2 regions of the Cetobacterium somerae genome follow, and region 2 is predicted to be linked to the other one. Evidence: riboswitches for the same ligand, from Rfam matches in the RefSeq annotation. Region 2 holds a riboswitch; the other holds the start of a gene.
What was found. Region 2 has a riboswitch for cyclic di-GMP ahead of MKD34_RS01405 (winged helix-turn-helix transcriptional regulator). Riboswitches for the same ligand answer to the same signal wherever they lie in the genome.

Region 1 (15,754 bases), on a different replicon from region 2:
TATTCATCAGCTAAATTAAGTGGTATTAAATTTTTAAAAATTACTTTAAAGAATAAAACTGATATTAAATACATTGTAAAAGGCTTAACTAACCAGTTAGTTACACAAGTTACTGTTAGTCCTTTTGTATTTTTAGTTGCATTAATAATCGATGTAAAATCTATTTTTAACATCATTGGATAGATCATTAACCAGATTAAAATTGCAACAGGTATAGAAACGTTCGAATATTCAAAAAGCGAAAGTGTCTCAGGTACTGCAGGTATAAAAACTCCAATAGCCACACCTAAAACTATACATATTCCTACCCAAATAGATAGATATTTTTCAAAAAATCCCATTTTTCCTCCTTTAATTAAAAATTTTATATGAGTATACGCTCATATGTTAACATAAGCTAGCGACTTTGTAAATAACAATATTAAAAAAATCTAATTTAGTTTTTTCTAATATTATTTTTGACAACGCTAAAATTATATGATATAACAATATTAGAAATTTCTAATATACTTTGAGGAGGATTTTATGAGATTCATTGAAGATTTTTTTTTAAAAATGCTATGGCTTAATAATATGGCTGGTTATTTAGTTTCAAAATTTTTTAATATATCTCTAGATACAAAGCTTGGAGGAGCTCTACAGTTTTTTATCTATGACACAATTAAGATTTTTATTTTATTAGGTGTATTAATATTTGGAATTAGTTATATCCAAAGTTTTTTCCCACCAGAAAGAACGAAAAAACTTTTAGGAAGATTCAATGGAATAACTGGAAATACTTTAGCAGCTCTTTTAGGAACAATTACACCTTTTTGCTCATGTTCTAGTATTCCTTTATTCATTGGATTTACGTCTGCAGGATTACCAATTGGGGTTACTTTTTCATTTTTAATATCATCTCCTTTAGTTGATATTGCTTCTTTATTATTAATTAGCTCTTTCTTTGGATTCAAAATAGCTTTTATATATGTTATTGTGGGAATAATCCTTGCAGTTATTGGTGGAGTTATAATAGATAAGATGAATATGACAAAATATGTAGAACCATTTGTTTTAAATGTACAAAATGTAGATGTTGAAATTGGAGAAATGAATCATAGAGATAGATTTTTATTTGCCAAAAATCAAGTGAAAGATATTTTTAAAAAAGTTTGGCTACCTATTTTAATTGGAGTTGGAGCTGGAGCACTTATTCATAATGTTATACCAACAAAAATTATTGAAACTCTTTTAGGGAAAGACAATCCCTTTGCAGTTTTATTAGCAACTTTAGTAGGAGTTCCTATGTATGCTGATATTTTTGGAACTTTACCTATAGCTGAAGCCCTTTATCTAAAAGGTGTTGGAATTGGAACTATTCTAGCTTTAATGATGTCTGTTACAGCGTTATCTTTTCCATCAATGGTTATGTTAAGTAAAATCATAAAATTTAAGTTATTAGCTTTGTATGTTGGATTAGTTACTACTGGGATTTTAATTATAGGATATTTATTTAATTTTATTAACATATAAAATAGGAGGAATAAAATGGAAATTAAAGTATTAGGTGGATGTTGCAAAAGTTGTGATGTATTATTAGATTATGTTAATGAGGTATTAGTTGAACTAGATAAGAAAGCAAATGTTGAAAAAATAACTGATTTTGTTGAAATTGCAAAGTTAGGAGTTTTAAAAACTCCTGGAATTGTTATTGATGGAAAAGTTATATTTTCTGGACGGATGGCTGACAAAAAAGAAGTTAAAGAAATTTTATCTAAATATTAATTTTTTACAAAAAGAGTCTCAACTTAATATAAATTGAGACTCTTTTTTCTAATCTAAACAATGGTTTTTAGTTTTTAAAAATTCTATAAAACTGTTTTTATCTTCTAAAAATATACGATCTTCTAAAGAGTCTAAAATATCAGTAATAAAACTATTTTTTTCTAGTAATTCTAAGTTTAAACTATAATAAGACCATTTTCCCTTTTTTTCACAAATTATTAACTTATCTTTTCTTAGTTTGGTAATATGTCTAGAAGCATTTGATTGATTTAAATCTAGAATTTTTTCTAAATCACAATTACAAGATTTTCCAAATTCTTTTAAAATTTTTAAAATTCTTAATCTATTTAAATCTCCTAGAGATTTAAGTATTTCTAAAATCTCCATTATTCCTCCTTTTAAATATATACTATCTTTTGGCATAACTACTGAAAACAAATTTATCACTTCTATGATGAGACTCAGTGTATTCAAAAAGAGTTCCATTATCTAAGTAAGCAAAGTTTTTAACAATGGCTACAAGATTATTTCCTCTTAAATCTAAATATTTCTTATCCTCTTCACTAGGTGGTTCAACAGAGATTATTTTTTGAGCTCCATTTATTTTAATTCCTTTTTTATTTTCTAAAAATTCATATATAGAATCCATAGCAATTGAAGCAGTTAATCCTTCAACAACCTCTTTTAAGAAATAGTTATCATCTAAAATAACTTTTTCGCCACTAATTTCCCGTACTCTAATAACATGATAAATAGTTTCACCAATAGGAAAATGAGTTTTTTTATTTAGTTCCTCATTAATAATTAGAGTTTCAAAAATTGGAATGGATGTTTTATATTTTAAACTATTTTTTAAAGAAGCTTCTTTAAAACTTTCAGTTCCACCTAATAAAAAATTAACAGGAATTTTTTTCATTACAAAAACTCCCTTCCCGTGAACTGAGCTTAAAAGTCCATCACTTGCCAAAAGATCAATAGCTTTCCGAACTGTATTTCTACTAACTGAAAAAATATCCTTTAATTGATTTTCAGATGGAATTTTTTCTTCAGGTGGATAAGTTCCATTATTTATATTTTCCTTAATAAAGTTATAGATTTCTAAATATCTGCTTTTAGCCATTTTTTCTCCTAAATATATATTAACTGATTTTATTAAATATATTATATCAGAAAAAAAAAATTATACAAAGAAACAAACTTGTTTAAACAAGTTATTGACAAAATAACAAAAACTTTATATGATATGTTCAATAAAAGATTGAAAAGTTTTTTTAAAAACATTGGAGGGTAAAAATGGGTAAATACGAAAAAGAAGCTAAAGAAATATTAGATTTAATCGGTGGAAAAAATAATCTAATTAGCGCAACTCACTGTGTTACTAGACTTAGACTAGTTTTAGAAAATGAGAGTTTAGTAAAAAAAGTAGAGCTAGAAAATAGTTCTTTAGTAAAAGGTTGTTTTTCAGCATCTGGACAATTTCAAATAATAATTGGAAATCAAGTTAAAGATTTATATAAAGATTTTGTTATAATTGCAGGAATTTCAGAGGCAACTAAAGAGGAAACAAAAGTTGCTGCTAATGAAAAAATGGGAAGATTACAAAAAATTGTAGGTGGATTTGCAGAAATATTTACACCACTTCTTCCAGTTATTATTGCAGGTGGATTAATATTAGGATTCAGAAATATAATTGGGGATTTAGCAATATTTGGAGATGGAAGCCAAACTTTAACAAGTTTAAACCCTAAATTAGCAGAACTTCATAGTTTTTTATGGATTTTAGGTGAAGCTATATTCCATTTTTTACCAGTAGGAGTAACATGGTCTACAGTAAAAAAATATGGAGGAACAGAGATTTTAGGAATTGTTTTAGGAATAACATTAGTTTCTCCACAGCTTATGAATGCTTATGGATATGCCACAGCTCAAGCTATAGGAACAATACCTTTTTGGGATTTTGGATTTATAACTATTGAAAAAGTGGGATACCAAGCTCAAGTTATTCCAGCTATGTTAGCGGGAATTTTTATGGCAAAAATGGAACTTTTTTTAAGAAAATATCTTTCTGAAATTTTAAAAATGATACTACTGCCATTTCTAGTTTTATTTACAACTGTTGCTGTTTCATATTTAGTTATTGGTCCAGTATCTCGTGAGCTAGGAAATTATATTGCAGTAATATTTAATATTTTACTAACTGGTCCTTTTAGAGTATTTGGTTCAATACTTTTTGGAATGCTTTATGCTCCATTAGTTATAACAGGTGTTCATCATACATTCTTAGCTGTAGATTTACAGTTGATTGCTCAAGGTGGAACAATGATTTGGCCAATGATAGCTTTAAGCAACATAGCTCAAGGATCAGCAGCTGTAACAATTATGTTTTTAAATAGAAAGGATGAAAAATTAAAATCTTTGTCTCTATCGTCAGCAATTTCAGCTTGGTTAGGAGTTACTGAACCAGCTATGTTTGGAGTAAATTTAAGATTTATGTATCCTTTTTATGGAGCATTAATTGGTTCTGCACTTGCAGCTATTTATTCAACTTTAACAGGAGTTTTAGCAAACTCAATAGGAATAGGTGGACTTCCAGCATTTTTAGCTATTCAGCCTAAATTTTGGATAAACTACATTATAGCTATGGCTATAGCTTTTGTTGTACCAATTATAGCTACTTATTTATTGAGTAAAGGAAGATTTGAAAAAAAATAAAATTATAAATTTAAAATAAAGTGAGGAAAATTATGTTAGAAAAAGATTGGTGGAAAAGTGCCACAGTTTATCAGATATATCCGAAAAGTTTTTGTGATAGTAATGGTGATGGAATAGGAGATATTAGAGGAATTATAAGTAAACTAGATTATTTAAAAAATTTAGGTGTGGATGTAGTTTGGACAACTCCTATGTATGTCTCACCAATGATGGATAACGGATATGACATAGCTGATTACTATAATATTGACCCAATATTTGGAACTATGGAAGACTTTCATCTATTATTAAATGAGATGCATAAAAAAGGAATAAAATTAATAATGGATATGGTTATTAATCATACTTCTACAGAGCACTTTTGGTTTAAAGAAGCTTTAAAAGGACCAGAAAATAAATATCACAACTACTATATTTGGAAAGAGGGAACACCCAATAAAGCTCCTAATAACTGGGCTTCAAAATTTGGTGGAAATGCTTGGAAATATGTGGAATCCTTAGGAAAATATTATTTACATTTATTCGATGTAACTCAAGCTGATCTTAATTGGGAGAATCCAGAATTAAGAGCTGATATTTATAAAATGATAAATTTTTGGCTAGAAAAAGGTGTAGATGGATTTAGACTAGATGTAATAAATTTAATTTCAAAAAATCAAAATTTTCCAGATGATAACTATGAGACTGCTACATCAGATGGAAGAAAATTTTATACAGACGGACCTAAAGTTCATGAATATTTAAAAGAATTAACAGCTAATACTTTTGGAAAATATCCAGGAAGCTTAACTGTGGGAGAGATGTCATCAACAACGATTTTCCATTGTGTAGAGTATACAAAGCCAGAAAATAAAGAGTTATCTATGGTATTTAATTTTCATCATTTAAAAGTGGATTATCCAAATGGAGAAAAATGGGCTTTAGGAGATATGGATTTTAAATCTTTAAAGGAAATATTTTTCAAATGGCAAGTGGGAATAGAAAATGGAGATGGATGGAGTGCAGTATTTTGGTGTAATCATGACCAGCCAAGAATTGTTTCTAGATTTGGAAATGAAAAATATTTAAAAGAGTCTGGAAAAATGCTGGGAACAGCAATTCACATGTTAAGAGGAACCCCATATATTTATCAAGGTGAGGAGATTACAATGACTAATCCTCATTTTGAAAATATTAATGAATATAGAGATGTAGAAGCTCTAAATAATTATAAACTACTTCTTGAAAAAGGAAAAACTATTGATGAAGCTATAGAAATTCTAGGACAAAAATCTAGAGATAATAGCAGAACTCCAGTTCAGTGGGATGATAACGAAAATGCAGGTTTTACTAAAGGAACTCCATGGATAGGTGTGTCTAAAAATTATTCATCAATAAATGTTAAAAATAACTTAAAAGATAAAGACTCGGTTTTTTATCACTATAAAAAATTGATAGAATTAAGAAAAGAGTATAAAGTTATTTCTCATGGAGATTTTATTCCCATGTATGAGGAGAGTCCACAAGTATTTGGGTATATGCGTAAATTTGAAGATGAAAAACTTTTGGTTATAAATAATTTTTATGAAAATGAAATAGAAATTGAAATTCCAGAGATATTTGTTGGAAAAAATATTTTAATAAAAAATTACAATGATATATTATTAAATGGAAAAAAAATAAAACTGAGAGCTTATGAATCAGTTGTAATTTATTCATCTTAAAAAAAGAACCTCATTTTTGAGGTTCTTTTCTATTTAATAAGTAACTCTTCTTTAGAATGTATAAGCATTGTTAAAAGATCATTATATGGAGTTGAGATATCAAATTCTTTTCCTTTTTTTGAAATATAACCGTTGATATAGTCAATCTCTGTAAGTCGATGATTTTGTATTAAATCTTGATGCATAGATGGAAAGTGTTCTCCAGCTTCATTAGGATCATAGGTTTGTTCAACATTTTTTATAATTTCATCAATATTTAAAAAGATATTATATTTATTAGCTATTTGTGAAAACTCCTGAATTATTTTTGTAATAATTTTTTTAGAGTTTTTAAGTTGACCAAACTCTTCAATATTACAGTCTAGAATGGTACAAGTACTATTTAACACACCATTGATACAAGCTTTTTTCCAAATTGAAAGAACAACATTTTTACTATAAACTGCATTAAGATTTGCATTATTTAAAGTTTGACATATTTTTTTTGCAGTATCTTCCATAGTTGGGTCTAAATTTTGAATCTCCAAGTTTCCACTTCCTGTTAGCTTAACATGTCCAGGACCAATAAGTTCCGATGTCCATAAAGTAACTCCCATAAATATATTTTTCATATCTACAAACTCAGATATTGTTTCACTATGGCCTAATCCATTTAATAAGCAAAGAACTTTTGTATTTTTTCCAATTATTTTATTAATACTTTTTAGCATTGACTTTAATCCCATTGATTTAGTGAATAAAATTATCAATTCTGGAATTTCTATTGCCTCTTCAGGAAGAAAAATAGGAATTTTAATTGAATTTAATTTGTTATTCTCTTCAATTAAAAGTCCATTTTTATTTATTATATTAACATGTTCTTTCCAAGTGTCAACTAAAAACACATCATTTCCAGATTGTTGTAACATATATCCAAATCTTGAGCCCATAGCTCCAGCTCCAATTATTGCAATTTTCATATCTAATTATCTCCTTTGTTTCTATAATTAATATTTTGTTATGTATATTTGATTTTATCATAAAAAATTTTAAAAAAACTTGATTAAAATCAATATTATGTATATTTTTTTTAAGTACTTTAAAGATAATACAAATTTAAAAAGAAATATGTTAAAATTTTGTATGACTTAGTTAGAAAAGTTATTTGAAAGGAAAATATATGACATTTTTAGAGTATAGAAAAAATTTAATAAAAGATATTTTAAAATTTAATCCACAAAGAAAAGAGTATAGAAAAGGAGAAATTTTGACAGACATTAGTTTTTCTAATGAAAAAATTTTGATTATAGATAAAGGATTGATTAGATATTATCAAAATTTTTGTGAAGAAAAAGAATTTTTATTAGGATGTTATTCAAAGGAGAATATAATTATTTTAAATAGAATAAGTGATTTTTTAGATGGAGACAAGTATTTAGAAAACTTTTATATAGAAGTCTGTGAGGACACAATATGTTATATTATAGATAAAAAATTTTTAAAAAATTTATATAGTCAGGATATAGATTTGCATGAGAAAATTTTAGAATATACTTCTATTTTTTATCAAAAGTTATTTTTTCAAATAAGAGATATTAAATTATTTACTATGGAGAATGCAGTATTGTCATTATTGATTAGAGCATACAGAACTTATGGTAATAATAATGAGAATAGTTTTATTAATCATAAGATTTTAAATAAAAATATTGCAAAATCTTTAAATTCAACAGAGGAAACAGTTTCAAGAATAATTACAAAATTAAAAAAAGAGGGTTTTCTATCTATTAAAAATAAACATTTTTTTCTTGAAAATTTAGAAGAGATTGAGGAGAGATTAGGATGTAAATATTGTAGAAAAAGTATTTGCTATTTCTAATAAAAAAAATAAAGAAAAAGATTCTAGTGAAAGAAATCTTTAATTAATAAAAAGGAAATTCTGAATTTAGAACGAATGATAGAGCATACCTTATTAAGTATTAAATTCGTTTCAAATCGAGTAAACAAACCCTTGTTTATTTGAAAGTTGTTAATTTTTATTCTAGAGAATAAAAAAAGAACTAGATTTTTCTAGTTCTTTTTTTATCTTAATTTTTATATTTTTTCCAATCTCCTGAAGCAATAGGAATTAAATTATTATACGAAAATTTCGGATTAGTTGTATTATAAACATAAACATCTAAAATTTCTATTTCACCAGTTTCTAAATTCTTAATCTCTTTTTTTATTTTATTATATTCATTATTAGGATTATTTTCACCAAAATAATTTTCCATATTATCAATAGCTTTTAAATCACAATTTTCAACGGTTATAATTTCTCCAATTACAATTCCATCTTCTTCTAATAGAGCAGGATATTCTTGATCCTTAATAGCATATAGTTTACCTATAACTTCACCTAGTTCAATTTTTTTAGCTGCACCATTTATATACTTATTGAAATTAAAAAATCCCTCTCTTAAGCTTCCATAAACAAAAATTTTCATAGTTATCCTCCTTATTAATAAAAATATTTATCCTTAAATGGTAGCACAGAATGGAAGGTTTGTCTAAAAAATATTTTTTGACATAAATCTGTAATAATTTTTTATTAAGATATATTTAAGAAAAAATTACTTAGAGAATTTAATTGAAGGAGAATTAAGAGATGAAGAGAATTTTATTAATAGGGATTTTAATTTTTAAAGGATTAGCTTTTGCTAATGAACAAGATATAAATTTTGATGAATTAAAGCAAAATTTAAAAATAGAACAACAAATAATTTTTGATGAAATTTTTGATTTAAATGAAAAATTAATAGATAGCTATAAAGTGGAATTAAAATATTTGAGTACTTCTGATTTTAGTTATAATGAAAAGGTAAAATTTTTAGAATTGAAAATTAAGGAGTTAGAAAAGGATAAAGATTCTGAAATTCAAAAGCTAAAAAAAGATTTAATTAAAAATCCAAAAAGATATAAAATTGGTAGTGAAGGAACTTCTTCCTTAATTTAGTATAAATCTTTGAATATAATTATTTTAAGAGGAGATGATAATATGAAAATTATAAGTGAAGTAGATATTATGGGTAGATGGGAAATTGCTATTGAAACAAATAATGAGCGAGAGCAAGATATTATAAAAGAGAAAATTGATGAGATTGGAGCAGAATTTATGGAGTCAGGTGTTTCTGAGATTATAGTTTATGCTACTGGTGCTCAAAAAATCAAGTTAATTAGCTTTGTTTCAAATAATGAAAAAATATAAAATTTAAAAGACTGAGAAATCAGTCTTTTTTTAATTACTTTGTTATTATTTTTTTAAAAGAGGTTGTTTATTGAAAGAAAAAGGTGTAATATATAATAATATAAAGACAATATTTACAAAAATTAGCAAACTACGGGAAACTATAGGACGCAAAGCTAAAGGGCCTTCAAAATGGCAGCCAGTTGCACTTATTCACTTGTTTAAAAGTGGATAAGTGCATTTTTTTTTGAATATAAAATTACAATAAATATATATAATAAAAAACGGTTGGGAGGAAAACAATGAACAAATTTTTAGAGGAGAGAACTTTAAAACGATACTTAAAAAGAAGAGTAACTTTTACACTTTCACTACTTGTTAATTTTTTGATAACAGGTGGCATTTATGCCCAAGAAGAACCTTTAATTAAAGATGAAGAGAAGGTTTTAGAGGAAATGTTTTATAAAAAAAGTGATGAACGAAAAACACAAATATTTTTTGTGGGAGATCATAATCATACAAATGGTAGCAAAGATGGAGATAAGTCAGCTTTTGGAGATTTTTTTGTAAAAGAGGAGCAAATTAATGATAAACCAGCTGAAAAGATTCCAGATAAGAAACCAGAAGAAAACAAACCAGACAATGGATTTGTAGACAATATTATAAAAAATCATGATTTGGAAATTATGGATTCATTTATTACAGAGTTAAGTTTAAAAGATTTTGATATAAATAGTAAGCTACCAAATATTTCAACAAAAGAGCATTTAGACAATAGAAATATAAATAATATAAAAAATGAAAATTTATCGTTAAAAAAAATAGAAAAACCAGATTCATTCGAAATAACTCAGATAAATAATCCTGAACCACCTAAGATAGAGGAAATATCTATTCCAAATATAATAATCCCAGATATGAAAACTTATTCATCTGTTAATGCAGATGAACCATGGTTTTGGGAAGCAATAAGTCAAGGTTCGTATAAGAAGGGGCACAATGCAACTATTTCTGAAGTTATAATGGAATCTGGAAATTGGGATATAAATATAGCCGGGAGTTCAGCTTTAGATGGGTGGAGTGGAGAGATAGTAAATTATACTGCAAAATATGCTTCTCCATATCCAAAATATGCTATAACTAATAGAACTTACCAAACAAATGGAATTATAGGGGAAGGGAATGCAGGAATATATAGAGTAATTGGGTCTCCATATAGTTCTTTTGAAAAAGAAACAAAAGTGAATATAGATGCTAAAAATAGAGTTAAAGATTCACAAGGAGAATATGTGTTGAGACAATTTATTCATTATGATCCTCATGGAGATAAAGCTCAAAAATTGGAAGATATAAAAGAGTTAACAGCTGAAGAGAGAAATGAAGTGCAATCTTTATATGATAACTATGGGTTATATGGAAAAAGTGAGAATGCAGTATCCATGATTTTATCACTAAAAGGAGATATAAAATTAGTTGGAAATTCCATTAATATAGTAGGGCTTCAAGGGCATACTAAAAGAACGGAATCTTTAAATCCTTATTTATTAAATAGTGGGAATATATCAGTGGAGGGAAATAGTAATGTAATATTTGCATATACTGAAGCTACAGAATTTTATGGAGAGAAAAGAGATTATTTTACAACTAATTATGGAGATGGAAATATTACAATAAAAGATGGAACACAAAATTTTATCATGTTATTTAATAAAGATTATGCGAATAATCAGGAAGATTCTCATAACTTTAAAAACTCTGGAAAAATAAGTATTTTAGATGGAATACAAAATATAGGAATTTATGTAAAAAAAGAGATTAATAATGGAACAATAGATTTACAAACCCCAATTACAATTTTAGGTGGAACACAAAATATAGGATTTGTACATAAATTAGAAAGTGAGCATCCTGATAGAAATTTATTAAATGAGAAATCAAATATAAATTTAGAGATTTTGGGTGGAACAAATAACGTTGCGATAGTAAATGAAAATACTCAAAAATATGGAACTCATAAGATTAAGATTGAAAATTCTGAAAACTCTATCGGAGTAGTTTCTTCAAATGGAGAGTTAAATTTAAACACAGGAGTTCTATCAATAACAGGAGATAATAAAGAAGCTATTGGACTTTTAACAAGTGGAGGAAATATCAAATCAAATGGTGATATTGTAGTTGAAAATGGTTTAGAAAATAAAGTAGCAATAGCTAGAGATGGAAATACTATAGATTTACTTGGAAAAATTAATGTGAACACGAGAGATTCAAAAATATTTTATTCAGAAGGAGAGAATTCATCTATAATTATAAATGTGGATAATTTGGATGTAAACTTAACAGGTGAAAGTATAGGAGCATTTGCGAATAAAGGTGACATAACAATTTTATCAAGTACTAAATCAAAATTGAAAGATACTATTTCTAATTCATCTATAACAATAGATAATTCAAAAGAGGCTATAAGTAAAGGTGTAGGTCTTTATGCTGAAAATGGAGGAAAAATTCACGGGAAAAATTTGAATTTAAAAGTTATAAATGGTCAGGCAGGAGTTGCTTCAGTTGGAGTTGATTCTACAATTGACCTAGAGGGAGCAACAATTGATTATAGTGGAAATGGTTATGCAGTTTATACAAATGGAGGAGATGTAAATCTACAAAATGGAACAATTATTTTAAGAGGAAGAGGAGTTGGAGTAGAAGCGGATTTAGAGTCAAAATCAACTTTAGTTAATCTTTCAGGTGGAAAAATAGTTGTAACTTCAAATGATGCAGTGGCAACTAAACTAGTTAATACAAACAGTGATTTATATGTATCAAAATTAAAGTCAGGAATAGAAGGAATTTTAAATGTAGTATCTATTGAAGGTGGCATTGGAGTAGATGGAAAAATTTGTAACTCATTTAAAATTGCTGCAATTGATGGAGGAAATTTAAATATAGATACAGATATAGAAAAAAATTCAAATCAACCAGACGAAATAGGAGATTTCTATTATAAAAGATTTTTAGGACAACACTTAAAGTTAAATTTAGAAGCTGGAAAAAAAGTAGTTGCAAATGTATTAACCACTGATGCTGATAAATATTATAGTGGACAAGTATCTGGTCTAGAAAATAGTTCGAGCAAACTTGCGAAAAGTAATGATGAAACGCAAATAAATTTAGGAGCAAATTCGATAGTTGATGTTGACAGAATAGATTCTGGAAATGGTGCTATTGGAGCGTATATTGATTTTGGAAAAATTTCTCTTGCAAAAGGTTCAAAAATAATAGTTGAAAAAGGAGATAATATTATTAACTCTGGTGGTATTGGGTTATATGCAGTAAATGGAAGTTCAGTAGTTTCTAATGGGAATTTTGAAATATACGGTAATGATGCTACGGGAATATATAGTTTAACAAATAGAGTGGCGTCAACTGGAAAAGTTATTGAAAATGAATTTGGCTCTCAAGCTATTGGTCAAGGAATGGTTACAGTTATAAACAATGGAAAAATTAATACTTTTGGTGATAATAGTGCTGGAATTTTTGTAGAAAATAATGGGTCGAATAAAGATAATAGTTTAGCCAAGGTATATAATAATGGAATTATAAATTTATTAGGAGAGTCTAGTATAGGAATTTATGGATCAAATGCTACAATTACGAATGAAAATGAAATTTTATCAGGAAACCAAGGAATAGGAATATACGGAAAAGATGGAAGTATTATTGAAAAAGTTGGAGTTATAAAAGTTGGAGATGGAGGAACAGCTCTTGCTTTAGATGAAACATCGAATTTAGATAAGAGCATAACTGAGTTATCATTTACTGGTATAAATTCAGAAGTTCAAGAAAGAAAATTTGGATTATTTTTACAAGGAGAAACACCAAATTCAGCTAAAGAGATTAATTTTAAATTAAATGGAGATAGTTTTGAAAATGGAGTTCTTTTAGTAGCAAATAATATAATTCTTCAGAATAAAGGAGAATTAAAACCTGGTGAATCAGGAATGGGAATTTATGGAAACGAAGATATTTTTAATACAGGGACTATAACATTATCATCAAATTCTCAAGTAGGGATAGTAGGAGTTGGAAAAGACAATAAAATTTTCAATACAGGAACTATAAATCTATTAGGAAATAATGGTATTGGAGTAATTGCATCAAATGGAGCAAATTCTGTAGTTAATGACAATATTAAAATAGGAGGAATGAAAAATATAGGATATGTTGCAGAGTTAGGTGGAAAGATAACCATTGAAGATATAGTTAATTTTAAAAGTGAAAACTCTCTTGGAAATATATTTGTTTATGGAAATGGAGATGGAAATATAGAGGTAAACTCTAATTTTAATGTTAATGGTATAGCAAATGTTAAAAATGGGAATGCTATAGGAGTATACTTAAATGGAAAAAATTCTAAAAATAATTTGGTTTTCAATGAAAATGCTAGTTTAAATGTTAAAAATGGTGGGATAGGTATTTATAATATTGAAAATAATATTATTTCTTTAAATGAAGTTAACTCTTCAGAAAAAGGAAGTGTGGGAATTTACACAACTGGAGATTTGGCATTAAATGGAAAATTTAACATAGAAAACGGTGCTCATGGAATTTATAGTAGCAGTGGGAAATTAGATTTACTAAATTCAAATATTTATATGAATGGAAGTGGAGAAGGATCTGTTGGAACTATTTTAGATAGAGGAGCATCCTTAGTAAATGGAACTGTAGATTATGAAAATACAGGTAACGGTTTAAACTTAGCTTTAGCGTACATGAGAACAGGAGATCAAATTATTAAAAATGAGGTTGATATTAATTTATTGGGTAAAAATTCGATAGGGTTAGCTATAACTCAAGGATCAAATGTAAAAAATAAAGGAAATATTTTAGTTAATAATAATATGGGACTATATGTATCTGAAGCTGGAAAAAATAATTTAACAAACATAGGAGAGATTTTAGTAGATGGAGGTGTTGGTGCTTTTATAGAAGGAGCTAATAGTAGTTTTGATAATAATAGTGGAACTATAAAAGTTAAATCTACAAAAGATTTAGGGCTAGGAGTTTATTTAAAAAACAGCTCGGAAAAATCTATCAAACTTGGAAATATGGAAGTAGAAGCAGGAAGTGTTAAAGTTTGTGCTGAAAATTCAGTTGTAGATTTTGATTTAACTGGAAAAGAATCAAATATTATAAATTTAATTGCAAAGGAGAACTCTAGAATAAAAAATAATATCTCAGTAGGAAAAGATTCTGTGGGAGTTTATTTAGTGGATAACACAAATAGTTTTGAAAATACAAATATTTCTGTTGAAAAAAGTGATGGGATATCATCTATTGGAATCTATTTAAAAGATGGGGTAGATTATAATATAGATGGAGTAAACATAGAAAATAATGGTGGAATAGGTATTTATGGAAAAAATAGCAGTATAGTTTATGGTTCAAAATCTCAAATAGTATTAAATGGAGATAAAGGAGTAGGAATAGGGATTAAGGAATCTGGAACTGGAATAAATAAAGGGAAAATATTTGTAAGTGGAGAATCAGTAGCTTTGTTAGGAAAAGGGCCAGATGTTAAAGTAATAAATGAAGGAGATATTATTATATCTAAAAATGGAGTTGGAATTTCAGCTAGAGATGGAGCTATAGGAATTAATAAAGGAAACATAAAAGTTATAGATGGAGTTGCAATGTTTACAGATAAAACTTCCACTGTTAAAAACTATGGAAACATTGAAATCAAAAATGGATATGGAATGGTTGGAGATGGAAAGATAGTAAATAGTGGGAATATAAAGGTTACTGGAAAAGGAAAAGAAATTTATTTAACGGATAGCTATATTTCTAACGGTGGGAAATTCTCAGCAGATAGAGATATTATTTTAGATGGAACAGTTATAGATATAACAAAAGAAAACTTAGCTTTTGATGTTAAGTCAATTTCAGGAAAAATGAAAGCTTCTTCGAACTTTGCTCTTACAGGGAATGGTGTAGATTACAAAGTAAGCGAGTTTATGAAAAATATTATCGGAGTAGAACCAGCAAGTGATATTAAAGTAGAAACTTCACCACTATTTAAAAGTAAGATTGATGAAACAGGAAATCTTTTAATAAAAAAAGTTGCTTATAAAGATGTTGTAAGTGGTAATGAGTTTGATTCTTTAGGTGAAGGGTTAGATAGCGTACTAGGTCAAAATAACAATCAAAAAGATATAGAAACTTTAAAAAATCTAAATGTTTATTTAGATTCGCTTTCAGATATAAAATTTGAGAAAGAAACTGAAAGATCTCTAAAAGAGATAAGAGGAGATATCTATAGTAATATTCAAGATAGAATTAACGATATTGAAAATGCTTTTAATCTATCTTTTGA
Region 2 (15,754 bases):
ATAAAAGTTTTAGAGAAGCAATTACTAAATGTTGATAATATAATTTTAAAAGCAATAATTAGTCAAAAAATAGAAATTGCTAAAAATTTTGGAATAGAGTTTATTTTAAAATTAGATATTCCAGAAGAAATAAAAATTAAAAACATTGATTTATCGACTTTAATAAATAATTTGTTGGATAATTCTATTGAAGCAAATATTATTACTGGAACTTATAGATGGATAAAATTAGAGATATTCAAGATGAAAGAGAATTTATATATAACTGTAAAAAATACTATAAATTGTGAAATAAAACAAGAGGATGGGAAATATAAAACAACAAAACAAGGTGGAAAAGGAATCGGATTAAGACAAATAGATAAGATTGTAAAATCTTATAAAGGTAGTATAATAAGAAAAATTGAAGATAATATATTTATAACAAAAATATTGATTCCACTTTAAAAAAGGCCATAGTTTATAACTATGGTCTTTTTTCTAAAACAATTCAGGATCGAAAATATACAATTTGGGTATAGAAAAAGAAAAAAAATAAATTTTTATAGTAATGTTAAGATAGAATAAAATTCATAATATGGTGGTGTTAAAATGAAAAGAATTTTAAATAATAAAACTATATTTAATATAATTATTTTATTTATTTTAATAGAGAAGAATGCTTATATGATGCAGGATATTATAAAAGAAAAAAATTATTTTAATGATAGTGATAAAACTCAAGGTATTTTGTTAGATAAAGAAGAATCAACTATATACAACAATGGAAAAATTCAAAATTTGAATAAAGTTAATCAAAATAGTGAGTTAATATCTAACGGAATAGAGAGTCATAAAAATATTGAAAGTCTAGATAATAATGGAGTAATTCTAGGAAGAGCTGAAGTAATAGAGTCTGTGAATAATGTAACAAATAGTGGAAATGGAATAGCATTGGAGAATTTAGAAATAAAATTTTTAAAAAATAATGGATATATAAATGGAAGTTTTATAGCAAATGATTTAATAGATAGTAGTGGAAACAGCGGGAATGGGGTAAACCTTATAGGTAATGATACTGGTCAAACACAAATGGGAGCTAAAATTATAGGTAGTAAACTAGATAAAATAGTAAATGAAGGAGTAATATCAGGAAAGGTAGATTCAAGAAATGCAAATAGAGGATTATATAACTCTGGAAATGCAATAAATATAGCTCCAAAAGATTTAATAGGTGGAAGTTATTACTTTAAAAGTGAAGTGGGAAGTTTTAAAAATTTTGGAAGAGTTATAGGAGAAGCATATATAGAAAATCAAAATTCAAGAAATATAGGAAACGGATTAACAGCTTTTGGAAGTTACGAAAGTAAAGCTGATGAAATAGTAAATCAAGGAGTAATAAAAGGGAATGTATTTTCAAATTTAAACATAGAGAATAGTGGAAATGGAATACATTTAAGTTCTTTCGGACATTTTTTCGGTGGAGACTTTATAACTTCAAAAATAGAAAATAAAGGTATTGTTGAAGGAGAAGCTAATACAAGTGCATTAAATTTTGGAAGTGGAAATGGAATAATTATTGATGGAAGAGGTATACAGACAAAAATAGAAAATCTTGAAAATAGTGGAGTTATAAGCGGTTATAGTTCAAAACTTAATAATGAGAAATCTGGAAATGGAGTATATTCAGGTTATAATATTACAACTCTTTTTAATGAAGGAGTAATAAAAGGTAATAATACTGCAATTAGTTTTGGTGGAGTTAAAGATGCTAACTTCAATGGGAAGTTAACAAGTTTAGTCAATAATGGAATACTAATCGGAAATAATATTTTTAGAGTAGGAAAGATTCCAGAAAATGAAGTCAATAATGGGCTATACATAAATCTGAAGGAAAATGGAGAAGTAGATAGTATTAGGCAAGATTTAAATAATGTTAATGATAATAATGGAAGAGAGATAATTAATATTGTAAATGGATTAGATGGTTATATACTTGCGGGCTCAGAATATAAAAATAAAGTTTTAAATGGAGCAGGAGTATCAACTGGAACATTAACACTCTCAAAGAATCAAATTACAACAGTGGAGAATACGATAATAAATGCATATAAAACTGCAGTTACTTTAAATGATAATACAAATTTAAAAATACAAGATTCCTTAATAAATGGTGGCGGAATAAAAAATGAAAATCCAATAATACAAGTCTTAGGAAATGAAGCTAATTTAGATATTACAAAGAATACCGTTCTAAATGGAAAAATAAGTGTAGACGGGAATAATAATACATTATATATTGATAATAGCGTTAAAATAAATGGAGACATAGTATCAAAAGGTCAACTTAATACTTTGAAATTAGGAACTAGTAATTCAAATGAAGAGTTAAAAATATATGATAAAATAGAAAATTTTGATGAGATAAAAACAAATGGAAAGGTTACATTGTATTCTACGTCAAAAGTAAATGCCGTTGCAGATATAGATATAGAGCATGGAACATTATTAGTGAGATTAGATGGAAGTAAAAGAGATGAGAAAGGAAGAGTAACAGGTCATGCATTGTATGATCATACAGGAGCTATAATATTAGGAGAGAAAGGAAATATAGGAGATCATTTACCAGATGGTGATAATCATCCAGATATTCAAGCAGGAGCACAACTATTTTTTAAGGCTAGCGGATTAACAAATGGAACAGTTATAGCAATGAAAGAAACAGATATCACAGGCTTAAAAGATTCTCAGATAGGAACCTATTCTATAGCTCATACAGCAAGAAAATTTATACCTGGAAAAGATGATATATGGTTATTGAATTCAGGAACAAATACTTATGCAATAAGAGCGACAGAAACGATAGATATTATAATAGATACACTAAATTTAGATGATATTATAAACAGGCCAGACGATAAAGAAAAACCAGATAACAAAGGTGAAGAGAAACCAGATAATCCTCCGGATAATGAGGTAGAAGATAGAGAAGATTTAGGTGATATATGGGACAGTATAGTAAATGGTGGGGAAGAGGATTATCTGGCTCCAACATTAGACTATGAAGATGGAAAGAATATAGTAGAAGCTAAAAAAGAGTTGATATCTATATTGGATCAAATATATGCAAATAATCCCTACTCTTATATAGGAGAAGCCTCTAAAGAAAGTTTGAGATTATATCAAGATAATATTTTTACAACAAAAATGCCTAAAAAGGATGAGTGGATTACAGAAGCACACGGAATATACGGGTATGATAAATTTGAAAAAGCTGAGCAAAATAATAGATTTGGAAAAGAGATTCAAAAGAATAGCTATTCAAGTAATGTAAGTACGTATGGAATGCTAGGAACAGCAGAGTACGGAATATTAGAGGATACATCTCTAGGAATTGCTATTGGTGGTAGTAAACAAAAAGTAGATATGTCAAAGGGAACAAAAATAGATGGAAACTCTGGATATATTGGAGTTTATGGTAAAAAAAATGTAAATAGATTTAGAATTACTAGTGGAATAGGTTATCAACATAACGAATATGATGTGGATAGAATTTTAATAAATAAATACCAAGAATTTAAAAATAATGGTAGTTTATCTACAGATAGCATAGGGGTTTATTTAGAGGGAAAATATTTTATAAAAAGTGAGACTGGAGTTTCAATAGAACCTAAGTTGAGACTAAGTTATATGAATATATCTCAAGAAGAAGTTAAAGAGAAATCTAATGAATTAGCAATAGATGTGGATGGAAAAAATTATCAAAATACAGATATTTTAATAGGAGTAGATTTTTCTAAGAAAAAATATTTAAAAGGTGGTTTATTAGAGTTTAAAGGTGAACTAAGTTATATGAAAACTTTGGATACTGAAAGAGATTATTTAACAGGTAGAATAAAAAATAGTACATCTTTTAAAATTAAAGGGCCAGAAATAACAGAGGATAGAATAAGAATTATCGTTGGTATAGATTATGAAAAAGTAAATGGAGTTTTCTATAATTTATATACTGGTGTAGAGTTAGCAGATAAAGATAGAATAGATACAAATGTTAAAATAGGAGTAGGATATAGATTTTAATAAAAAAGGTGGTTTTTCATATAAAACCACCTTTTTTATTCATTGTAGAAATTATTAACACCTAAACAAAAAGCTTTTTCTTCTAAAATATTTTGAACTTTAGAATTACAATAAAAATCAATGACGAAAACATTTGGATTTATTTTTTCATCACTAATAACTAAATCATAGTCACTAAAATCTCTAAGAATATTTTTTTTGTGAAAGAATGAAGCTTCCAAATCAAATTTTATATCAGGAGCTAATTTAATTAGACTTCTTTTAAATAAAGTATAATGATTTGCATTTATTTCATTAAAAAGAAATAAAACATTTTTTATCTTAGAAAAATTATCTTCTATCAGAGCTCTTTTTAAAGCGAAAACTATTGAAAATTTATCTCCTAAGAAAAAATCATAAGAATGTTTGTCTGAAATATAATCTAGTTTATTTAAAAGAATTTTTTCATTATCATTAAAATATGTATTTTTAAAATCTATTATATTATTTTTATATTTAAATAAAGCAAGATAGATGTTGTGAAAAAGCATATCTTCTAGCTCTGAAGTTATATTTGATATTTTAAATTCTTCTTTTAAAATATTCAAAAATTTTAGAGTTCTAACTTTATTATCTTTATCTAAAAAATAGTAATCTAAAATTAAGGTAGTTAAAAAGAAAGCTAATTCATCCTTATATTTCGGATGAAAATCTCTACCATATTTATTAATTAGTGATTTTATATGATTAAATTCTTTAGTTTCAAGATAACTTTCATTTCTGAATAAAGATTCTTCAAATATTTCTGAACAAATTTCTAAAGAATATAGAAAAGAAAGTAAAAAATAATTAACAGATATATTAGAAAATTTAAGAATAGGATAAATTTGAGATAACCTAGTTTTAGTATCAAATTTTTTTATATCTATTAAAAGAGATTTTAGTGGAGGAACTAAAATATCCTCTTCTATAAAAAGTTTCATAAGCTTTCTATGGAAATTTTTTTTATCACTGAAGCTAAGTTCAGTTATTAAAAGTCCCTTTCCATGAAGATATTCATAACGAGTACCATTTTTTAAAAACTCATCTTTAACACTTTGAAAACATCTGAGAATAGTACTTCTAGAAAGATCTAAAATTTCTTTTTCTTTTTCTAAATTTAAAAAACCATGGGCAATAAACTTAATATAAAGATAATCAATTCTTTCTTCTACAGTTAAAACATTAAAATTATTAAAAAGTATTTCCCATTGTTTTTTAGTAAGTATTAAATGAAAAGCATCCTCTTTTTTTTCGATTTTAGGTAAATCAATAGATTCTAAAAAATCATTAATTTGTGAAATAGTTTTTAAAATAGCATTTTTTTCAACTTTTAAATACAGATGCATGTCTTCTACAGACATTTCAGTTTGCGATAAAATTTTTAAAACATTAGCAGCTGTTGTATTCATTCAATCACCTCCGATATTGATAGTTTAACATATATTTTAAAGGAACAGAACATAAAAAAGAACACTTTTAAAGTGTTCTTAGATATTTTAAATAGTGTTTAATTTTTTTAATCCACTCAATAAAGCATGATTTTCTAAAATATTGTGAACATTCACAGTATTATAGTATTCAACAACTTTCACGTTAGGTACAATATTACTGTCACTAATAATAATATCATAATTTTTATGATTATGTATAATATTTTTTTTATGAAAAAAAGTAGCTTCAATATCAAATGCAATATTTGGATGGAATTTTTTTAGAGATTTTTTAAATACAATTTGATCAACTGCAACTACTTCATTGAATAACAGAAGAACATTTTTTATATTAAAAAAGTTTTCTTCTATAAGAATTCTTCTTATAACATAGACAATCATAAATTTATCAACTAAATAAAAGTTATATGAAAGTTCATTTAAAATATCATCTAAAGTATTTAAAATAATTTTATGTGGTTTATTAAAAGAGACATTTATGATTTTTACAATTTTATTATTATATTTAAAAAAGGATATATATAATTTGTTAAATAACATTTTTTCTAAATCTTTATTTGGAATATTAATTTGAAATCTTATCTTTATGTGTTTTATTAAATTAAGACACATATTTTTAAGATTTTCTTCTAAAATACCATTTTCAAAATAAAGAGATGTTAGAAAATGACTAAGTTGATTTTTAAAATCCTGATCAAAATTATTTCCAAATTTATCTATATTTTTTTCAATCTCTTTAAATTTATCTAGTGATAAATTTGATTCTTTTATAAAATTAAATCCACCAAAAATATGAATACAAACTTCTAATGAACAAATAAAAGAGAGTAAAAAATAATTAATAGATATACCAGAATCTTTAAGTATAGGATAAAGTTGAGTTAATCTTTGTTTTGTATCAAAAAATTTAATAGATTTTAGGAGTTCTTTTCTAACAGGAACTAAAATATCTTCCTCGATAAAGAACTTCATAAGTTTTTTATAAAAAATATTTTTATCTTGTTCTGAAATTTTTTTTAAAATTAAACCTTTTCCATGAGAGTATTCATAAGTAGTGCCATTCTTTAAAAACTCATCTTTTACAACTTGAAAAGATCTTAAAATGGTACTTCGAGAAATATCTAGAATCTCTTTTTCTTTTTCAAGATTTAAAAAACCAGTAGAAATAAACTTGATAAACAGATAATCTACTTTTTCATCAGCAGTTAAAATTTTAAAATTTTTGAATAAAAATTTCAATTCTTGTGAACTTAGTTTTAAGAAATAAAAATCATCATTCTTTGAAATAATAGGTAAATTAATTGAAATTAAGAAATCATTAATTTGTGAAATTGTTTTAATAATAGAACTTTTTTCTACATCTAAATACAGTTGCATATCTTCTATGGACATCTCAGTTTGAGATAAAATCTTTAAAATATTAGCAGCTGTTGTATTCATTTGACCACCCCCGACTTAAATAGTTTATCATATATAGATATAGATTAAAATAGTTAATAAAGAAAAAAGAAAGAAAAATTCATTTTTATTACGTATCACTTTTGCTTCTATAAAAAGAAAAAATGAAATATTTAATTTATAAATTATATGTGATATCATAGGAACATATTAGAAATGAATTAGATTTCTAAAAGGTTTTAAAAATACGGAGGGGAATGAAAAAATGACAAAAGGTACAGTAAAATGGTTTAACAAAGAAAAAGGATTTGGATTTGTAACTTGTGAAGAAGGAAAGGATTACTTTGTACACTTTTCTGGAATTATAGGAGATGGATTTAGATTTTTAGAAGAAGGACAAAACGTTTCTTTCAAAATTGAAAGTGGAGATAAAGGACCTTTAGCTAAAGAGGTTCAAGCAAACTAATATAAATATTCGGACGGAGATGATCCGTCTTTTTTATTTAGAAATGTTTTTGTATAGAGCATTGTGTAAAAAAAACATTGCATAAAATGGTAAAAATAAGATATAATACTACTAAAATTATACGGCAAACTATGAGAAATCATAGGACGCAAAGCTATAGGGCCTGTAAAATGGCAGCCAGTTGCACTTATTTCTTAAATTTAAGGGATAAGTGTTTTTTTTTTGAAAAAATGAGTTAAAAAAAGGAAAAAAAGATTGTGTCTATAATAAACATATTAAAGATGAAATCTATTAGGGGTGTTGTATTATGTGTAAAACAGAAATAAAAAAAGAATTAGGAAAGTATCATATTAATTACACACATGAAAAGATTTTAAGAAGAATAAATGAAAATCCAGGGATAACTATGTGTGAATTAACAAAAGGATTGGATTTGTCAAAGGGGTCTATTTCTCTTTGTATAAAAAGATTAGAAGAGGAAAATTTAATTCAAAAGTATGGAGCATTTGACGACAAAAGAGTCTTTAGGCTTCATCCAACAAAGAGTGGAAAAGATTTGTGTAGCAAAATTAAATTAATGCAAATATTAAAAATATAAATCTCCGTATAATTTATACGGAGATTTATTATAATGGTAAAGAGTAATATTTTATAAATGGATAATTAGAAGTTAATGGTAAATTTTCAAAAGTTATAATTAAAGAAACATCTTCTTGGAGAAGGTAGGTTTCTAACTCATGATATCTAATAAAATGAGAGATATTTATATTTTCTTTTAAAAGAAATAAATTTTTAATAATTGGTTGTAAAAATCTTGGTAAGTCTTTAAAAACAACAATTGTATTTGTGATTTCTAAAAAATTAATTTTATTTAAGTTCCAAAGATAAAGAAAAATAATATTTGAAAATTGAATGTTAAAGTAATTTTTTCTTAGTTCTAAAAAAAGTTGGTAACATTCATCTTTTATTTTATAAGTTAAGTTTAAATCTAGAAAAGAAAGATCATTCATATATAGAAAAGAACTCTCTTTATTAGCAATATAAACTCTATTAGTAAATTTTTCGAAATAACTATTTTTAGAATAATCTAAAGATGTAAATTTAGAAAAAGTTTTTCTAAGATTTTCATACTCTTTATTTAAACATATATTTTTTTCTTTTAAAATTCCAGTACAAAATTTTAAAGTTAAAATAAAAACATTAATATATTTTAGTGGAAACTTTCCTAAAGTAGAAGTTTTAAAAAAAGTATATACTTTTTCAATATTCTTTAAAGGAAAAACATCTAGAAAAATTTTTTTAAACTCTTCAAAAGATAGTGTAGAAATATTATCTTTACAATTTTCTTCAAAATATATTCGATAAATACTTTTTAAAAGTTTTTTATTGTTAGCAAAAATATCTAAATCAAAGGCATAAACAAAATAATCAATTTCTTTGATAATATTTTGAGACATTTTTTGTTGAAAAAAACTAAAACAATCTTTAGACATTAAGAGTGGTAACTCTTTAAATTCTATTAAAAACTTAAAAAGATATGAAAGAAAACAGTTTTTAATATCACTAGTATTACCTGAAATATTAATTCCTTTACTTGGAATACTATATATTTTTAATTTGTAAAATTCCAAAGCTTTTTTTACAGAAAGTAAATCATCATTTAAGGTTCTTCTAGAGATGTTTAAAGTAGAAGAAACAGTATTCAAGTTAAGATTTAAGTTTGAATCATGACATTTAAATAAAATTAATATAATATAGAATATTCGATCTGTTTTAGTAAAAATTTGATTTTGTTTTAAAGCTTTAAAAAGAGATTTATCGCTTTGAATCTTTTTGATCATATCAGTAAGTAAAATATTTTGCTGGTTATTCTCTATAAGTTGATAAATTTGTTTTATATATAAAATAACATTTTGTTTATTCATTTTTAAGAAGTGGCAAATAAAATCTAAATTTTTATCAGGAATAAAATTTAGTAACTTGTATATTCTGATGTGATTTGCATTAATATTTATTTTCATTTTATTATTCCCTTCTTTGTAAAGTAAAACTACATATAGTATACCATCTATATACATAAAATAAAATTAAAACAGTTAAATTTTTTTATTCATATACTAGATGTTTTGTAGCTTGATTAAAAACGTGATTATAAATCGCTAAAAATATTTGTATAGGATTAAAGCTATTAACCATAATTGCCTTGGAATTTAAACTAGGTTCATCGCTTAAAATCAAATCATATTTACCTTCATAATTTTTAGGATTTAATTTATAAAAAAAAGTAGGTTCAACACAAATGTTAAACTTTTGATTATGTCCATATATTGATTCTTTGAGATATTTATCATCTAAAAGAATAACTTCATTAAAAAGCAGTAGAATGTTTTTTAATGAACCTTTATTGTGTTCAATAACAATTTTTATAATTATTTGAGCAATTGAAATTTTATCACAAAAAAATAAATTTAAATCATATTTTTTAAAAATATTTTCTAAAATGTTAATTATAATTTTTTCTTTTTCTCCAGTTACTATATTTCTAACTTTAAAAATATGATTTTCATATTTAAAAATTGAAAAACAAATTTTCTTTAATAACATTTTTTCTAAAAAAGAATCTAAATCTTTTAAGTTTAAATCAATTTTAATCTCTTCAATAATTTTAAAAGCTTTTTCTAAGATAGTAGGCTCAAAATTTATTTCATCTTTGTTTAAAGAAACTATAAAATAAAATATTTGTGTTTGGTATTCTGTACTACAATCTTTTAGTTCCAATCGAATTAAATTTTCAATATCAGAGAATTGGGTATAATCATAGTCGCTTTTGAAATTAAATCCTCCAAAAACTTCTGTACATATATGGAGAGAGCATAAAAATGATATTATGAAATGTGTAGTTGGAATATTTAGAGTTTTAAAAATAACATATAAATTATTGAGTAATTTATTAATATTATAATCTTTAATTAAATCGATTATAAAAATAGAATGATTTAAAGAGAAATCACATTTTATAAAAAATTTGATTAATTTTTTAGAAAAAATATTCTTGTTAACTTGAGATAAATAAGTTAACCTTAATCCCTTTCCTACGACATATTCATATTGAGAGCCATTGAGCTCTAATGTTTTTTTTACATCATTAAAATATCTAATAATAGAACTTCTAGATATGCTTAGTAATTCTTTTTCAACCTCTAAATTTATAAAACCATTATGTATAAACTTAAGATATAGGTAATCTATAATTTCATCTGTAGTTATAAAGTCTTTTCGAGTAAAAAGGTTTGCCCATTGAGATTTTGAAAGGTCTATAGAATAAATAGCGTTTTTTATCTCGATTAAGGGAAGATTTTCATCTTCTAAAAATGAATTAATAGAATTGATATTCTTATAGATAGATTTTTTCTCTAAATTTAAATAAAGAGAAAGCTCCTCTAAAGAAAACTTCTCTTGTGAGAGAAGTGTTAAGATATTTATATTTGTTGTATTAATTTGAACCACCCCCATCTTAATTTATACCATAAAAAAAAGATAAAGAAAATATGAAAATTTTTAATAAAATAGATGAAAGTAGTATAAAATTTTTCTACAAATAAAAAAAGATAGCTATTTTTCAATAACTATCTTTATAAAAATTACTTTTAAAATGAAGGGGGATTTGAGACCCAAAGAATCTTAGCACTACCTTTTCCACAATTAGATAGGTAATGATTTTTTCCAGAGCTGTAGTAAAAAGCTTCACCTTTTTTTGCTTTATGAATCTTATCACCTAAATGAATTAGAATTTCCCCTTTTAAAACATAACCAAATTCTTGACCATCATGAGCAATCTCTTCTTTATATCGTCCACCTTCTTCTAGAGTCAGAAGGATAGGTTCCATTTGATTTTTTTGAGCGTTAGGTATAATCCATTCAACTTTATATTTTAGTTTAGAATCTGTAAGTTCGAAAGCATCATTTTCATCAAAAACAATTTTTTCATCACCATCATCACTAAAGAAATCTTTTAAATTTGTTCCAAGACCTTCAAGTATATCAGCTAAATTTGCAATAGATGGAGAAGTTAGATTTCTTTCTACTTGAGATATAAATCCTTTAGACAGTTCACAACGACTAGCTAACTCATCTTGAGTAAGATATTTTTCTTGTCTTAGTCTTTTGATTTTTTTTCCGATTTCCATATAGATCTCTCCTTAAATTATCGATAATATAGTATATTCTGTTTTTTATAAAAAAGCAATTGACAAAAAATAAAGAGATGATATTATATATGTGATATTTAAAATATTAAATTTTAAATATATTTTTTTAAACAAAAGTTTAATATTTTAATATTTAAATTTAATTTTTTGTTAAAAAACTGTTTTGGGGAGGAAGAAATTGAAATTAGAAACACTAGGAAGACACATTTTAATTGAATTTTATAACTGTGATGAGGAGATATTAAAAAATCCAATTCTAATAAAAGAACATATGAATGAAGCAGCAAGAATAGCAAATGCTACAATTGTTGAATCAGTATTTCATCACTTTAATCCATATGGAGTATCAGGAGCTGTAATCATATCAGAATCTCATCTTGCTATTCATACTTGGCCTGAATATGGATATGCAGCAGTTGATGTGTTTACTTGTGGTGATAAGATAGATCCGTGGACAGCTTTTAAATTTTTAGAGGATGTATTTAAATCTGATAGAAGTGAATCAATAGAGGTTCCAAGAGGAATGGTAGATAAAATTAGAAATTACTCAAAAAAAGAGCTAGGAAAAATAACTTTTAAACCAGAGGAGGAATAGCATGTTAGATTTATGGTTTACAGAAAAATGGTCAGAGGACACAAGATTCTCTATTAAAGTTAAAGAACATTTATATTCAGAAGAAACACCTTTTCAAAAAATAGATTTCTTTACTTCGAATGAATATGGAAGATTTTTTACACTAGATGGAATGATAATGATAACTGAAAAAGATGAATTTATATATCATGAGATGATAACTCATGTTCCAATGTGTACAAATATGAATATAAAAAAAGTCTTAGTAATTGGTGGTGGAGACGGTGGTACAGTGAGAGAACTTACAAGATACTCAACTATAGAAAAAATAGATATGGTTGAAATAGATGAAAGAGTTGTAAGATTATCTCAAAAGTTTTTACCGTTTACAGCAGATAAATTAGAAGATAAAAGAGTAACTTTATATTTTCAAGATGGATTAAAATTCGTAGAGGAGTGTTCGAGTGAAACTTATGATTTAATATTAGTTGATTCAACAGATCCAATCTCTGTTGGAGAAGGACTTTTTACAACTGAGTTTTATAAAAATTGTTATAGAGTTTTAAAAGAGGACGGAATTTTAGTAAATCAACACGAATCACCATATTATGAAAGATATTCTCAAGAAATGAAGAAAGCTCATAATAAAATAAAAAAAATATTTCCTATTGCAAAAGTTTATCAGTTTCATCAACCAACATATGCATCAGGACATTGGTTATTTGGATTTGCATCAAAAAAATATAATCCAACTTTAGATTGTAAAATTGAAGAATGGAATAAGTTAGATATTCGAACTAGATATTATAATACTGATATTCAAATTGCCGCATTTGCTTTACCAAACTATGTAAAAGCTCAATTAGAAGAAAAATAAAATTGGAGATATAAAAGAGATTTTGCTAAGATATATTATAGAAAACTATAGTAGGGAGGCAAAATTGAAAAAATTACTAGGAATAATGGTTTTTCTTTTAGGAACATTAGTTTTTGGAGCTAATGAGGATCAAAAAGTTATTTTAAAATTAGTAAATAGGGAGAGAGTTAGTAGAGGATTAAGTCCAATGAAATTAAATTCAAAGTTAAATAAACTAGCTAAAATAAAGTCTGATGATATGCATAAAAACAGATATTTTAGTCACAACTCACCTATTTATGGAACACCTTTTGATTTAATGAAAAAACATAGAGTAGATTATATGACTGCTGGAGAGAATATAGCAAAAGGTCAAAATACACCAGAATATGTTATGAAATCATGGATGGATTCTCCAGGACATAGAAAAAATATTCTAAATCCAAGATTTAAAGAGATGGGAGTTTCAAGAGATGAGTATGGAAATAATATTTGGACACAAATGTTTATAGGGAGTTAATAAAATAAAGGTTATAGTGAATTAAGTTAAAATCACTATAACCTATTTTTTTATTGTATCAACATTGATAATATGAAAAATAACACCGACAAGAATTAACAAAAGTAAAATTTTTCCAATAATAAATGGCATAAAAAACATTCCTAAAGTCATTCCGAAAATTGTTGATGCTATAGCAATAATTTTATTTTTTTTAGTGATTCCTTTATTAATTCTATAATCTTTTAGATGTTCACCAAAATATTTATTATTAAGTAACCAATTATAAAATTTTTCTGAACTTTTTTCAAAAAAATATGCGGCAATTAATATAAATGGTACTGTTGGAATAATAGGTAAAAAGGCTCCGATGATTCCAAAACCTAAAAATAGAAAACCTAAAAATGTAAAAATTTTTTTCTTCATGCAAAAAGCCTCCAGATAAAAAGTTTTCATAAGGATTTAAAAATAAATATAGTATAATACATAAAAGAAAAAAATAATAGGGAGGAAGTTATGATTTTAGGAATAGTGTTTATAGTATTGGTAGTTATTTTAATTGGATTCATTATAGGAGTATACAATAAGTTAGTTAAAGAAAGAAATTTTGTAGAAGAAGCTTTTTCAACAATTGATGCATACTTGAAGAAAAGATATGATTTAATACCAAATTTAGTAGAAACTGTAAAAGGGTATAAAAATTATGAAGGTAGTACATTAGAAGCTGTAATAGCAGCAAGAAGCAGATATATGACTGCTACAACGCCAGAAGAAAAAATAGAAAACGAAAATATGATAACAGGTGCTTTAGGAAAACTTTTTGCTTTAACAGAAAATTATCCAGAATTAAAAGCAAATGAAAATTTCATGAAGTTACAAGGAGAGTTAGTAGCAATAGAAGAGGATATTTTACAGGCAAGAAAATATTACAATGGTAGTGTTAGAGTTTACAATACAATGTGTGAAACATTTCCAAGTGTTATAGTGGCTAATAACTTTGGATTTAAGAAGTATCCATTCTTTAAAGTTGAAAACGAAGAGGAAAGACAAAATGTTAAAGTTCAGTTTTAGTCTATTTTTTCTTTTAGTTACAACTATTTTTGCAGATGCAGGATATATAATTGATAACTATAAAGTAAATATAAAAATAGATGAAAAAAATATTTATAATGTTGACGAAAATATAAGAGTGGATTTTTTACAGCCAAGAAGAGGTATATATAGAGTAATTCCAGAAGAATTCAATGGAAAAGAAATAAAAGTTACTAATATACAAACAAATGTCCAAACAGCAGCAAAAGACGAAGGGAACTATATCTACTTAAGATTAGGAGATCCTAATAGATATTTAACAGGAATAAAAGATTATATAATAAAATATAGATATAGTATAGGATGGGATAGAAACTCTAGTTATGATGAAGTGTATTATAATCTAATTGGAAATGATTGGGATACAACTATAAAAAAAGTTGAGTTTTCTATAGAGCTGCCTAAAAGTTTTGATGCTAAAAAAATAAATTTTACTTTAGGAAATTATGGTAGTACAAATACTAATGGAGTTAAATGGAGTGTAGATGGCAACACAATTAAGGGTTACACAACAGTTACATTAAATCCAAAGGAGAGTGTAACAATAGCTTTACCATTACCAGAGGGATATTTTGATTTTGGAGACCAAAAAATAACTTATTATATATTTAAGAGTGTTTTATATTTAATATATCTTATTATTCCTGGAATGGCTTTAAATCTTTTAAGAAAATATAAAGATAGAAATAGCGTTATTCAAACAGTTGAGTTTTATCCTCCGGATAATCTTACACCAACAGAGATTGGATATTATATAGATGGAATTATACATTCTAAGGATTTAACAAGCTTGATTTTTTATTGGGCTAATAAAGGATATTTAAAAATTAATGAAGTAAAAAAAGGTGGAATTTTTACAAAGGATGAATTTGAAATAGAATTTTTAAAAGATAGAATAGAAACAGAGAAAGAGTTTGAAAAATATATGTATAATGCACTATCAGCATATAAAAATTCTGAAAATAGATTAAATATCAAGGATTTAAGGAATAGATTTTATAAGCATATTGATAAAGCAGCTGAAATTTTGGAAATAGATTTAATTATGAGTAAAAAAACTCTGTATAGTTCTAAAAGTTTAAGAGCAGGAAATACAGTTAGAACATCAATCTTATTTATTGTAGCGGCTA

Region 1: it holds a riboswitch for cyclic di-GMP, as region 2 does, so the genes downstream of both, MKD34_RS12990 (hypothetical protein) here and MKD34_RS01405 (winged helix-turn-helix transcriptional regulator) in region 2, are expected to answer to the same signal.

The regions. Positions count from the first base shown of each region.
Region 1 covers NZ_CP092521.1:113,714-129,467, forward strand. The annotation lists gene arsB (ACR3 family arsenite efflux transporter) at 1-341, opposite strand, end outside; gene MKD34_RS12935 (permease) at 526-1,512, shown strand; gene MKD34_RS12940 (thioredoxin family protein) at 1,528-1,764, shown strand; gene MKD34_RS12945 (ArsR/SmtB family transcription factor) at 1,813-2,151, opposite strand; gene treR (trehalose operon repressor) at 2,174-2,884, opposite strand; gene treP (PTS system trehalose-specific EIIBC component) at 3,058-4,476, shown strand; gene treC (alpha,alpha-phosphotrehalase) at 4,509-6,179, shown strand; gene MKD34_RS12965 (2-dehydropantoate 2-reductase) at 6,209-7,138, opposite strand; gene MKD34_RS12970 (Crp/Fnr family transcriptional regulator) at 7,339-8,037, shown strand; gene MKD34_RS12975 (gamma-glutamylcyclotransferase family protein) at 8,246-8,647, opposite strand; gene MKD34_RS12980 (hypothetical protein) at 8,809-9,156, shown strand; gene MKD34_RS12985 (hypothetical protein) at 9,199-9,408, shown strand; cyclic di-GMP riboswitch class I at 9,523-9,598, shown strand; gene MKD34_RS12990 (hypothetical protein) at 9,690-15,754, shown strand, end outside.
Region 2 covers NZ_CP092519.1:315,072-330,825, forward strand. The annotation lists gene MKD34_RS01380 (sensor histidine kinase) at 1-447, shown strand, start outside; gene MKD34_RS01385 (autotransporter family protein) at 592-4,059, shown strand; gene MKD34_RS01390 (BglG family transcription antiterminator) at 4,095-5,489, opposite strand; gene MKD34_RS01395 (BglG family transcription antiterminator) at 5,577-6,971, opposite strand; gene MKD34_RS01400 (cold-shock protein) at 7,195-7,395, shown strand; cyclic di-GMP riboswitch class I at 7,509-7,584, shown strand; gene MKD34_RS01405 (winged helix-turn-helix transcriptional regulator) at 7,703-7,993, shown strand; gene MKD34_RS01410 (hypothetical protein) at 8,022-9,416, opposite strand; gene MKD34_RS01415 (BglG family transcription antiterminator) at 9,502-10,908, opposite strand; gene MKD34_RS01420 (helix-turn-helix domain-containing protein) at 11,043-11,582, opposite strand; gene speD (adenosylmethionine decarboxylase) at 11,782-12,198, shown strand; gene speE (polyamine aminopropyltransferase) at 12,200-13,054, shown strand; gene MKD34_RS01435 (CAP domain-containing protein) at 13,119-13,553, shown strand; gene MKD34_RS01440 (YbaN family protein) at 13,596-13,958, opposite strand; gene MKD34_RS01445 (LemA family protein) at 14,049-14,603, shown strand; gene MKD34_RS01450 (DUF2207 domain-containing protein) at 14,584-15,754, shown strand, end outside.